Regions from separate parts of the Streptomyces sp. NPDC050534 genome, predicted to be linked through region 2. Evidence: riboswitches for the same ligand, from Rfam matches in the RefSeq annotation. Region 2 holds a riboswitch; each other region holds the start of a gene.
What was found. Region 2 has a riboswitch for cyclic di-AMP ahead of ACIBN2_RS20550 (transglycosylase family protein). Riboswitches for the same ligand answer to the same signal wherever they lie in the genome.
Positions count from the first base shown of each region.

Region 1 (2,986 bases), on a different contig from region 2:
TGCGCGACAGCACCAAGTGTTCCGTCAGGCGCAGCCCGACCGACACGATGCCGGTCGCCATCACGGCGGCCCCGGCCGCCGGCGGACGCTGCGCCCACCAGGCGCGGAAGGAGCTCGGTCCGGACATGGGGCCGATGCTAAGGAGCGCGGGCGGTGTTGCGGGAAGGGCACGCGCGCGGGCGCGGCAAATTACGCGCGGGGGAGTGCCCCGCGCGTGTCTCAGGCGGGCCGCACCACGCTGTGGATGATCGACGAGCCGGCGTAGTAGATCGACTCCTCGCGGACGTACGCGCCGGGCTTCGGGGCGTGGATCATCATGCCGTTGCCGATGTAGATGCCGACGTGGCTGATGTCGTCGTAGAAGAAGATCAGGTCGCCCGGCTGGGCGTCGGTGAGGGAGACCGTGGTGCCGGCGTTGACCTGGTCGTAGGTGGTGCGCGGGAGGCTGACGCCGGCGGCCTTCCAGGCGGCCTGGGTAAGGCCGGAGCAGTCGTAGGAGTCGGGGCCGGTGGCGCCCCAGACGTACGGCTTGCCGATCTGTGCACGGGCGAAGGCGAGCGTCTTCGCGGCCTTGGTGGCGTACGTGGAGTCGCCGGTGGAGGTGGAGGTGGAGCCCGAGGACGAGCCGGAGGTGGAGGTGGACCCGGACGAGGAGCTGCCGGCCTGGGCCGCCGCCTCCTCCTTGGCCTTCTGCGCGGCCGCCTGCTTCTTGGCCAGCTCGGCCGCCTGGCGGGCGGCCTCCTCTTCCTTCTGCTTCTGGATCGCCGCGAGCCGCGCCTTCTCCTCGGCGTTCAGCTTCGACAGCAGCTCGCGCGCGTCGGAGAGCTTCTTCTGCACCGTGGACTTGGCCGTCCGCAGGTCGCCCTGGGTCGCGGTGAGCGTCTGGAGGTCCTTGGACGCCTCCTGGCGCTTCTTCATCGTCGCGGACTGCTCGGTGAAGTAGTCGTCGACCGCGGTCTTCTGACGTGAGGTCAGGCGGCCCATCAGCTGCGTCTGGTCGAAGTAGTCCTGCGGGGAGTCGGCGAGCAGGAGGGTCGCCGTGCCGGGTGCTGAGGCGCCCGTGCGGTACTGGGCCGCGGCGAACGTGCCGAGCTGCTCCCGCTCGTCGTTGAGCTTCTGGGTGCGCTTGGCGACGTCGGTGAGGAGGGTGTCCACGCGCTTGCGCTGCGTCGTGGTCTTCTCCTTGGCCGCGTTGTACTTCTCGGTGGCCGATTCCGCCTGACGGTAGAGGTCGTCGACCTTCTTCTCGACTTCCTCCACGCTCGGCTTGCCGTCGGCCACGGGAGCGGCGTTGGCCGACTGGGACAGCAGGGCCACGGAGGTGAGGGCGGCCGTGGCGAGAGCGGGGGTACGTATGCCTGCGACGCGCGAACCTGAGGGGCGCGACTTGCGGTGCGACGCCAAGGGAGGCGACTCCTTCCACGTTCCGCCTACCGGGTTAGCTGTCGGGTTCGGGCGGGTGGTTCGGAAGGCTTGCCCTACGGTCCGGGCCCCGTGCGGGAGTCGGGCCGATTCACCCCGGGGACGGTGGGTCCCCGGTTCCGGATACGCGGCGGCGCACCGGATTCGGCGGAGGCCGCGCGGCCCGGCGACGTTCGCCGGTGGGGGTCGTACGGCCTGCCCGGAACCGTAGCCAACTCGTGTGGCCCCTGTGAAGGTTGATGTTCGATATGCCCGATACATTTTCGTGACCTTTGGTCAAGAGGTCGCAGCGTGCGGTCTTTCCGGTATGGCCTGTACGGATTCGCGGGCATTTCGGTCAGATCGGCACGGTGTGCCTGCTTCCGAGCGTTAATTTCCAGCCAACCGTGGTCGGGTGCCACGGCGGGGGGAGGGGTGCGGGGTGCGGCGGACTGCACCTGATCGGTGGCGGAGCGTGACGGCTCGGTCCTGGACGGCAACAGGACACCGGGGGCGGGACACCGGGCGGCCGGACCGGGCGGATCAGCGTCTTCCGGGCGCGACGTCCCCGATCCGGCGAAGTTCCCGGGGTGGCGGCGGGCTGTCAGTGAGGCGCCCTAGACTCGGAAGGCGATGAGCAGCCTCTTTGACGACAGCTTCCTGGCGGACCTCAAGGCCCCTCGCGGGCACGAGGGGGAGCCCCCACCGCCGCCCGAGGACGATCACGTACCGGAGCCGGTTCCGGACGATCTGTTCGGCGGGAAGTTCGACGTGCCGCCGGACCGGGACTCCTACTACCGCGACGGCGCGCCGCGCCCGGCGATCGACCCGGCCGCCCTGCTGGACGGGCTGAACGAGAACCAGCGCGCGGCCGTCGTCCACTCCGGCACGCCGCTGCTCATCGTGGCCGGCGCCGGCTCCGGCAAGACCCGTGTGCTCACGCACCGCATCGCCCACCTGCTCGCGGAGCGCCACGTGCATCCGGGACAGGTCCTCGCGATCACCTTCACCAACAAGGCCGCGGGCGAGATGAAGGAGCGCGTCGAGCACCTCGTCGGCCCGCGCGCGAACGCGATGTGGGTGATGACCTTCCACAGCGCGTGCGTGCGCATCCTGCGCCGTGAGTCGAAGAAGCTCGGCTTCACGTCGTCGTTCTCGATCTACGACGCCGCCGACTCCAAGCGCCTGATGGCCCTGGTCTGCCGCGACCTGGACCTCGACCCCAAGCGCTACCCGCCGAAGTCCTTCAGCGCCAAGATCAGCAACCTGAAGAACGAGCTGATCGACGAGGAGGACTTCGCCGCGCAGGCGACCGACGGCTTCGAGAAGACCCTCGCCCAGGCCTACGCGATGTACCAGTCGCGGTTGCGCGAGGCGAACGCCCTCGACTTCGACGACCTGATCATGACGACGGTCAATCTCCTGCGCGCCTTCCCGGACGTCGCCGAGCACTACCGCCGCCGCTTCCGGCACGTACTCGTCGACGAGTACCAGGACACCAACCACGCCCAGTACGCGCTCGTACGGGAACTCGTCGGGACCGGTGCCCACGACGAGGACGTACCGCCCGGCGAGCACGACCTCC
Region 1 is NZ_JBITHF010000016.1:133,531-136,516, reverse strand. Features, by position in the region: gene ACIBN2_RS39615 (tellurite resistance/C4-dicarboxylate transporter family protein) at 1-127, opposite strand, end outside; gene ACIBN2_RS39610 (NlpC/P60 family protein) at 220-1,404, opposite strand; cyclic di-AMP (ydaO/yuaA leader) riboswitch at 1,412-1,582, opposite strand; gene pcrA (DNA helicase PcrA) at 2,035-2,986, shown strand, end outside.
Region 1: another riboswitch for cyclic di-AMP. It lies ahead of ACIBN2_RS39610 (NlpC/P60 family protein); the one in region 2 lies ahead of ACIBN2_RS20550 (transglycosylase family protein).

Region 2 (2,986 bases):
GTGACCGGCTCCGCGATCGCCATCCCGCTCCTCGCCGCCTCCGGCGCGAGCGCCGCCGACGGCGGCAGCACGTGGGACAAGGTGGCGCAGTGCGAGACCGGCGGAGCCTGGAGCCAGGACAGCGGCAACGGCCGCTACGGCGGCCTTCAGCTGAGCCAGGACGACTGGGACACGTACGGCGGTCTCGACTACGCCGCCCGGCCCGACCTGGCCAGCCGCAACCAGCAGATAGCCGTCGCCCAGAAGGTCCTGGCGGACCAGGGCGTGGGCGCCTTCCACACCTGCGGCCTGACCACCGGGCTGAGCAAGGACTCGGACTCGGCGGACATCGACACCGGTGTGCTGGACGGCGGTACCGACTCGTCCGACTCCGGGACGTCCGGCTCCCTCGGTCTGTCCAACTCCTCGGGCAACTCGTCCGATGAGTCCTCTTCGTCGGATTCGTCCGCGGATGCGTCGGCGGACCCGTCCGTCAGTCCGTCCTCGTCGGCCTCCACCGACAAGACGGACAACTCCACCGAATCCGAGACGTCCGCCTCGCCGTCCAAGTCCCCGTCCCACCGCGCCCCGAGCGCCTCGCGGGGGAGTGACGGCTCACGTGCGGACCGGACGAAGACGGATGACTCGGACAACTCCGGGCAGTCCGCGGGCTCTTGGAGCCTGGTCGACACCGGCGCGCTCGGCGGCGGCCGTCACCGTGGCGCGAGCGCCGACGAGACCAAGACCGACGGCGGCGCGGGCGGCACCTACACGGTCCACGCCGGCGACACCCTCGCGTCCATCGCCGACTCCCGTGACGTGAGCGGTGGATGGCGTGCGCTGTACGCCGAGAACAAGAAGGCCATCGGCAGCGACCCGAACCAGATCGTGGCCGGTCAGACCCTGCGACTCGGTAGCGAATAGGGCGAAAACCAACGGGAGTTCACGTCACGCTTCGCTCCGGAATGTCCGGTTTGGTGAAAGTGTGGGATGAGTCTCAGAAGCCCTGATCGTCTTTGAATTTCCGCGGATCGCGTGTCTACGGTCTTCATCGCTCGTCACCACGAGCCCCGTCTGCCGCAACGCCGAATCCTGCCAGCGGCCGTACGGGAACAGTCGTCGCGTCAAGCGCCGTAGGCAGGAGCGGGGGACCCAAGGTAAGTGCCCCACCGGGAAGTTGCCGGTGGCGGCTAGGGGTGTAGCCGTGCCGAGCGAGAGCGAGGCACGACCGGGCAACTCAACCGGCCCGAACCCGACAGCTCACCTCGCAGGCGTCGGTGAGGGGATCAACCATGCTGTTTTCCGGTCAGGGCAAGCACCGTCGTCCTTCCAAGGCCACCCGGGTCGCCGCGTTCGCCGGCATCACCGGTGTCGCCATCGCCGCCCCGCTGATGGCGGCGGGCAACGCCTCCGCCGCGACCGCCTCCGAGTGGGACACGGTCGCCCAGTGCGAGTCGGGCGGCAACTGGTCCATCAACACCGGCAACGGCTACTACGGTGGTCTGCAGTTCTCCGCCTCCACCTGGGCCGCGTACGGCGGCACCGCCTACGCCGCGCAGGCCAACCAGGCCAGCAAGTCGCAGCAGATAGCCGTCGCCGAGAAGGTTCTCGCCGCCCAGGGCAAGGGCGCCTGGCCGGTCTGCGGCACAGGCCTGTCCGGTGCCGCCTACAACGGTGCCGCCGCCTCGAAGCCGAGCACCACCACCCACTCCGACTCGCAGGCCGCCTCCCGCTCCTCCGAGCGCCCGGCCGCGAAGTCGCAGAAGACCCAGAAGACCGTCACCACCCCGACCGGCAAGAAGGTCAAGAAGGGCGACGGCGAGTACAAGGTCGTCAAGGGTGACACCCTGAGCTCCATCGCCACGAAGCACCACGTCGCGGGCGGCTGGTCGAAGCTGTTCAAGCTGAACAAGGACATCGTCCAGGACGCCAACCTGATCTACCCGGGCCAGCAGCTGCACCTCAAGTGACAGCGGGCCGGTAGCCGGACCACAGCGCCCTGACAGCCGTGTCCTCCACCATGGAGGGCACGTGAGGTCCGCCCCCGTCCCCACGGTCTCCCCGCCCCGGTGCGTGTTCCCCCGTACGCACCGGGGCGGGGCTTTTTGTGCCCGCGCGCGCAAGTGCTTCCGTGCCGGTTTTTGTTCCGTTCGGAAACAATTTACTCTCGGTTCTGCTCAAGGGGTGGGCGACCGGCTGGCCGATCGGCCTCGGGCGGTTAGGCTCGTCTCGCAGAGCCACCGCGCTACTGCAGTAGCCGCGTCACATCCAAGAAGGAGATGCTCGTGCCGTCCATCGACGTCGTCGTAGCCCGGGAAATCCTCGACTCGCGAGGGAACCCCACCGTCGAGGTCGAGGTCGGCCTCGACGACGGCAGCACGGGTCGTGCCGCCGTCCCGTCCGGCGCCTCCACGGGTGCCTTCGAGGCCATCGAGCTCCGCGACGGCGACCCCAACCGCTACCAGGGCAAGGGCGTCGAGAAGGCCGTCCTCGCCGTGATCGAGCAGATCGGCCCGGAGCTGGTCGGCTACGACGCCACCGAGCAGCGCCTGATCGACCAGGCGATGTTCGACCTGGACGCCACCGACAACAAGGGCTCGCTCGGCGCCAACGCCATCCTCGGCGTCTCCCTCGCCGTCGCCCACGCCGCCTCCGAGGCCAGCGACCTGCCGCTCTTCCGCTACCTCGGCGGCCCGAACGCGCACCTGCTGCCGGTGCCGATGATGAACATCCTGAACGGCGGCTCGCACGCCGACTCCAACGTGGACATCCAGGAGTTCATGATCGCCCCGATCGGCGCGGAGTCCTTCTCCGAGGCGCTGCGCTGGGGCACCGAGGTCTACCACACCCTCAAGAAGGTGCTGAAGAGCAAGGGCCTGGCCACCGGCCTCGGCGACGAGGGCGGCTTCGCCCCGAACCTCGGCTCCAACCGCGAGGCCCTCGACCTCATCCTCGAGGCCATCAAGGAAGCCGGTTACGCCCCCGGCGAGCAGATCGCCCTCGCGCT
Region 2 is NZ_JBITHF010000006.1:101,594-104,579, reverse strand. Features, by position in the region: gene ACIBN2_RS20555 (transglycosylase family protein) at 1-903, shown strand, start outside; cyclic di-AMP (ydaO/yuaA leader) riboswitch at 1,099-1,268, shown strand; gene ACIBN2_RS20550 (transglycosylase family protein) at 1,272-1,949, shown strand; gene eno (phosphopyruvate hydratase) at 2,259-2,986, shown strand, end outside.

Region 3 (2,986 bases), on a different contig from region 2:
CGTCGCGCTCGGCCCCGACCTCGACTGGCGCACGCTCCTCGCGCATCTGCACGACGAACGCGGCGTACGGCGCCTGATGGTCGAGGGCGGCGGCACGATCCACACCCAGCTGCTCCAGCAGGGCCTCGCCGACGAACTCCAGCTCGTCCTCGCCCCTGTCTTCGTGGGTGACCCGGACGCACCCCGCCTCTTCGGCCCCGGCGGCTACCAGGGCGGCCGCCTTCGCCTGACGGAGACCCGGCGGATCGAGGACGTCGTCCTGATGCGCTACGAGCCCACCGCCCCCGGCACCGGCCCGCTGCCCACCGCCGCCGATCACCACTGGCTGGCCCTCGCCTGCGAGCTGGCGGCCCTGTGCCCGCCCTCCCGCACGGCCTTCAGCGTGGGCGCGGTGATCGTCGCCGCCGACGGCACGGAGCTCGCCCGCGGTCACTCGCGTGAGGGCGGCGACCCCGTCGTGCACGCCGAGGAGGCGGCCCTGGCCAAGCTCGGCCCGGCCGATCCGAGGCTGGCGTCGGCCACGGTCTACAGCAGCCTGGAGCCCTGCACCCGCCGCGCGTCCCGGCCGAAGCCGTGCGCCCGGCTGATCCTCGACGCGGGCGTACGGCGGGTGGTCACGGCCTGGCGGGAGCCCGACACCTTCGTCGCGGGCGCGGACGGCAGCGGCCTGCTGGCGGCCCGGGGTGTCGAGGTGGTCGTACTGGAGGAACACGAGGAGCAGGCCAAGGCGCCGAACCGCCATCTGCCGGGCTTCTGAGCACGTGGCGTCGGAGGCCCCGCGGATGGCGTATGCTGGTCACACAACGACGCGGGGTGGAGCAGCTCGGTAGCTCGCTGGGCTCATAACCCAGAGGTCGCAGGTTCAAATCCTGTCCCCGCTACTCAAGGCTCAGGGCCGGAATCCGGAAACGGATTCCGGCCCTGAGTGTTTTCCGCCCCGGATGTCTCACCGGGTCCTGTCACAAGTGGTGACCGGGCGACCGCTTTCCGCATAACAACTGACGCACCGTCAGAACCGGTGGGGAATCCGAGGTGAGGTCAACTCGCCCGTTTTTCGTCTCTCTTGGCCCGTACGTCCAGGCCAAGAAGCATTAATGATCAAGCAGAACAGCTTGGAATCGGCACCCCGGGTCTATTAACGTTCGATAACGCAGCGCGGTCGTCCCAGCCGTCACAAGAGGCGGCTCCGTGCGCACTGCCGAATCCCGCAAGGGAACCGGGGAACCACCACCCAGGGGTGAATCGCTTGGATGCCAGCCGTGGAGGCACGGCTGGTATACGCGCGTAGGAGACCTTCCTGCTCCGAACCCGTCAGCTAACCCGGTAGGCGTGAAGGAAGGAAAGGAGCGCGCCCACGTGGCGTCCAACCCGCCTGCCCCGGCAGCACCGTTCGTGCCGAGCACCGAGCCATTCGGCTTCCCCGCCCCCCGTTCCGACGAGGGTCCGTGGGAGGAGTGGAACCCCACCGAGGAGTCCCTCCAGCCGGTCCGCGGCCGGCACCGTGTCGCCAAGCAGCGCGGCGGTGGACTCGCCCGCAGCTCCACGGTCCTCGGCGTCGGCGTCATAGCCGCCGTCGGCGCGGGCGGCATGGCCAGCGCCAACACCGGCAAGCCGCCGGTGTCCATCTCCATGCCCGACCTGGCCTCCGTGGGCCACATGTTCGGCGGCTCCGCCGAGACGCCCAAGGGCTCGGCCACCGCGCTCAGCTCCGTCGGGGTGACCACCAAGGACGCCGGGCAGGGCGCCAGGGACGCCGGTCAGGCGCTGCGCGACCGCATCATGGCGCAGGCCGAGAGCCAGCAGGTCCAGGTCGACAGCAAGGTCCAGTCCGTCACCGAGGCGGCCATCGCCAAGCAGGCCGGCGACGCCGCCGCCAAGGCGGAGAAGGAGGCCGCGGCCAAGGCCGCCGCCGCCAAGGAGAAGGCCGAGGCGGAGGCCAAGAAGGCGGCCGAGGCGGCGCGCCTGGCCGAGCTGGCCAAGCAGTACAAGCTTCCGGTCGTGTCCTACACGATCACCGGCACCTTCGGGCAGCCCGGCTCCATGTGGTCCTCCGGTTACCACACGGGCCTCGACTTCGCCGCCCCCACGGGTACGCCCATCAAGGCCGTCCACAGCGGCACGGTCACCGAGGCCGGCTGGGCCGGAGCCTACGGCTACCGCACGATCATGACGCTCGACGACGGCACGGAGCTGTGGTTCTGCCACCAGTCGTCGATCAACGTGAGCGTGGGCCAGAAGGTCAGCACGGGCGAGGTCATCGGCCGGATCGGCGCCACGGGCAACGTGACCGGGCCGCACCTGCACCTCGAGGTCCACCCGAACGGCCAGGCCGAGGGCATCGACCCGATGACGTGGCTGCGCGGCAAGGGCCTCAACCCCTGATCCACGCCCGGACCCCGGTGGTCCCGGCGGCTTCCCCCCGACGTCGGGGCCGCCGGCGGACGTATGCGCGTCCGCCGGCCACACGCTCTGTGTTTACGTGATCTTTGCGGCATCGGCGGAATGGGCCGCTCCGGCGCATTCGTTGACGTACGGCATGACGTCCCCTTCTCTGCGCACGCTCGGCTCCTCCGGCCTGGAGGTCTTCCCGCTCTGCCTCGGCGGCAACGTCTTCGGCTGGACCGCCGACGAGGCCACGTCCTTCGCCGTGCTCGACGCCTACGCGGCCGCGGGCGGCAACTTCCTCGACACCGCCGACTCCTACTCGTCGTGGGTCGACGGCCACCAGGGCGGCGAGTCCGAGACGATCATCGGATGGGGGTCCCCCCGCTCGAGCGAAGCCGAGAGTGGGGGAGGGTCAGGTCGCGCGGCAACCGCGACGACGTGGTCATCGCGACCAAGGTCAGCCAGCACCCCGAGTTCCCGGGCCTGACGGCCGCCAACATCAAGGCCGCCGCGGACGCCTCCCTGCGCCGCCTGGGCACCGAGATCGACCTCTACTACACGCACTTCGACAAGCCGGAGGTGCCGGTCGAGGAGATCATCG
Region 3 is NZ_JBITHF010000019.1:20,892-23,877, reverse strand. Features, by position in the region: gene ACIBN2_RS41905 (dihydrofolate reductase family protein) at 1-757, shown strand, start outside; tRNA gene ACIBN2_RS41900 (tRNA-Met) at 808-881, shown strand; cyclic di-AMP (ydaO/yuaA leader) riboswitch at 1,187-1,345, shown strand; gene ACIBN2_RS41895 (M23 family metallopeptidase) at 1,357-2,382, shown strand; partial or broken gene ACIBN2_RS41890 (aldo/keto reductase) at 2,537-2,986, shown strand, end outside.
Region 3: another riboswitch for cyclic di-AMP. It lies ahead of ACIBN2_RS41895 (M23 family metallopeptidase); the one in region 2 lies ahead of ACIBN2_RS20550 (transglycosylase family protein).

Region 4 (2,986 bases), on a different contig from region 2:
CGGCGCCCAGCTTCCGGCGGCGCACCGCGGGACCGTGCTGCATGCGCTACTCCTTACTCCTTCCGGGCCACCCAAATACGGTCTCCCGTCGCAGAGTTCACCGCATCGAGCGACAGATATATGCATATCTTGGTGGATCGCCACCCGTGACAGGCGCAGTAATGGCACTCTGGCGACGAAGCACCAGTCCGGGACCGTACTCGAACCATCCGCTCCGTGTCGGACTCCGGCCCCGTGGGAAAGGGACGACCGCGCCATGGCAGACCATCTGGAAGCATCCGTCACTCTGCCGAGCGAACCCGCCTCGGTCTCCGCGGCCCGCGGCTACGTGGTCGACACACTGGCCGAGTGGGGGCTTCCAGCGACCAGCGACACCGCCGAGACCGTCCGGCTCATCGTCTCCGAACTTGCCACCAACGCCGTACAGCACACCTTCGGGCAGTCACCCACCTTCACGGTGGACATCGAACTCCACCGTGACGAGGAACTGCGCATCGGCGTCACGGACTCCCACCCCCGTTTCCCGAAGCGCCTGCCCGCCGCCGTCCAGCAGGACAACGGCCGGGGCATGGTGATCATCCGCTGGCTGGCCGCCGAGTGCGGCGGGAGAATGCGGGTGCGGCCCACCAGGGAGGGTGGCAAGACGGTCTCCATCGAACTGCCCTGGACCGTCCCGGCGGAGCCCGTGACGGCAGCGGGGCAGCAGGAGCCGTAGCGGATCGGCGGGTGACGGGGCCTTCGCCCCAGGTGCTAGTCGGACGTGACCGCACGGCGCACCAGCCGGGGCAGCAGTCCCCACAGTCCGAGGCACACGCAGAGGGTCGCCGCACCCGCGGCCGCCCCGGCGCCCCGGCTGTGCGTCGTCACGTCGACCACGAGCAGCACCGATCCGGTGAAGGCGAACATCAGCACGCCCATGCCGACCGTGGCGAGCCGCGACGAGACCTGCACGATGTGCGGCTTGGCGCCGCGCCGGAAGAGCGAGCGGTGCAGTGCGGCGGGCGCGGTGAACAGCGCGGCCGCGAGGACCGTGAGCAGCAGCGTGATGACGTATGTCGTGCGCTGGAGCTGGTCGAGCGACGGGAAGCGCTGGGTGAAGGCCAGGCTCAGCAGGAAGGCGAAGAGGATCTGCACCCCGGTCTGGACGACGCGCAGCTCCTGCAGCAGCTCGACGAAGTTGCGGTCGGCGCGCTCGAGCGGCGTCTCGTTGCGCGCGGTGCAGCGACGGTGCTCGGACATGGCATACGTGTATCCAGCCGAGCCCGGATCAGGCCCCGCGGGGGCGACGGCCAGTCAGGTCGCCGCCGCCCCCGCGGGAGAGTCAGCTGACCCGGCCGTACCAGACGCTCCTCGTCCAGATCTTCTGGAGCTTCACGACATCGCCCGTCTTGGGGGCGTGCCAGATCTTCCCCTTCCCGGCGTAGATGCCCACGTGGTAGACGCTGGAGCCCGAGTGGAAGAACACGAGGTCTCCGGCCCTGCGGCTCTTCGCGGAGATGTGGTGGGTCCGGTTGTACTGCTGGGCCGCCGTGCGGGGCAGTTTCTTGCCCGCTTTCTTGAACGAGTACAGCGTGAGCCCGGAGCAGTCGAACCGGCGCGGCCCTATGGCTCCCCACTTGTACGGGGAGCCCTTTTTCGAGGCCGCGATCTGAAGTGCCTTCGTCGCCGGTGTGGCGGCCGCGGCGTCGGAGGCGACGCCCGGGACCACGATGGAGCCGCCCACGGCGGCGATGGTGAGAGCCGAGGCGGTGCCGGCCCGGACCATGAGCGACGGGACACGATTGAGCGCAGTCATGCGCAACCCTTCGTCAGCCGCCTGTGAAGGATGACCTGTCGGATTCGGGCTGGCGAAGTTGCCCGGCCGCTGACGCGGCTTCACCCCAAGGGCTGCTCGACCCGGCCATGGCATGACCGTTCCGGCGACCCGTCGTGCTTGGGTCCTCCACTCCTGCCGATCCACTCCTGTCGACCAGTCATCCGGGCGGCGGCAGGACTCGGCGTCCGCCCGGATCGCCCCGCCGCTGCGGCGGGGGCTTGTCGTCAGACAGGGATCTTCGCCTACGGATGTCCGAAAATCCCAATGGAACCGGGGATTTGTGTTGTTACTCACCACTCGCCCGTTCGGGTGGACACCCCTGTGTTCGAACCGGTGTTGAGGACCCGGGCGAGGCCCGGACCAGCACCGGAACACTCCATTCCGCCCTGGGTCCACGCGTGTTGCGCAACTGGAACCGTCGAAAGATTGGAGCCGTATCTCCTCCAAACGGCGGTACCTCATTTGGTCCGTTTGAAGCCTGGTCCGGACGCCTCGCCGCCGGGGCGGGGTGTCCGGACCGTCCGAGCCCGCGTCAACTGTCGGGATGCGGGGGCACGGTGACCCGGGCCGTGCGCCGCTCGCCGTCCAGGACCAGGAGCGCGCGCCGCAGCGTGGGTGCGTGCAGCTCGGTCTCGCCGCGCTGGTGCATCACCGCCAGGGCGTCGCGCAGCGCGACCGCCTTGCTCACCAGCGCCTGCGCGGCCCGCAGCCCGCGGTAGGTGTCTCCGTGGTGCGCCGGGTTGATGCGTCCGAGCAGGTCGACCACGTCGAGGTAACGGTCGATCAACTCACCCTCGGCGCGCGTGAGGGCGGGCAGCGGAGGCAGTTCGGGTGGGAGCACCTGCGCTCACCGCCCGGTGGGCGGCGCGAGGGTGGCCCTGCGGCTGGTGACGATGCGGTCCACCAGCCCGTACTCCAGCGCTCCTTGGGCGTCCAGGATGTGGTCGCGCTCGATGTCGGCGCTCACCTGCTCGGGGCTGCGCCCGGTGTGCCGGACCAGCATCTCCTCGAGCCGGTCCCGTGTCCGCGTCAGCTCGTCGGCCTGGATGGCGAGGTCGCTGGCCTGGCCCTGCACCGGTTCGTACAGCGCCGGCTGATGGATCACCACGCGTGCGCCCGGCAGCGCGAGCCGCTTGCCCGGCGTGCCGGCCGCGAGCAGCACCGCCGCCG
Region 4 is NZ_JBITHF010000001.1:186,974-189,959, forward strand. Features, by position in the region: gene ACIBN2_RS00905 (helix-turn-helix domain-containing protein) at 1-43, opposite strand, end outside; gene ACIBN2_RS00910 (ATP-binding protein) at 257-715, shown strand; gene ACIBN2_RS00915 (DUF6328 family protein) at 751-1,239, opposite strand; gene ACIBN2_RS00920 (C40 family peptidase) at 1,322-1,795, opposite strand; cyclic di-AMP (ydaO/yuaA leader) riboswitch at 1,799-2,010, opposite strand; gene ACIBN2_RS00925 (hypothetical protein) at 2,349-2,657, opposite strand; gene ACIBN2_RS00930 (ATP-dependent Clp protease proteolytic subunit) at 2,664-2,986, opposite strand, start outside.
Region 4: another riboswitch for cyclic di-AMP. It lies ahead of ACIBN2_RS00920 (C40 family peptidase); the one in region 2 lies ahead of ACIBN2_RS20550 (transglycosylase family protein).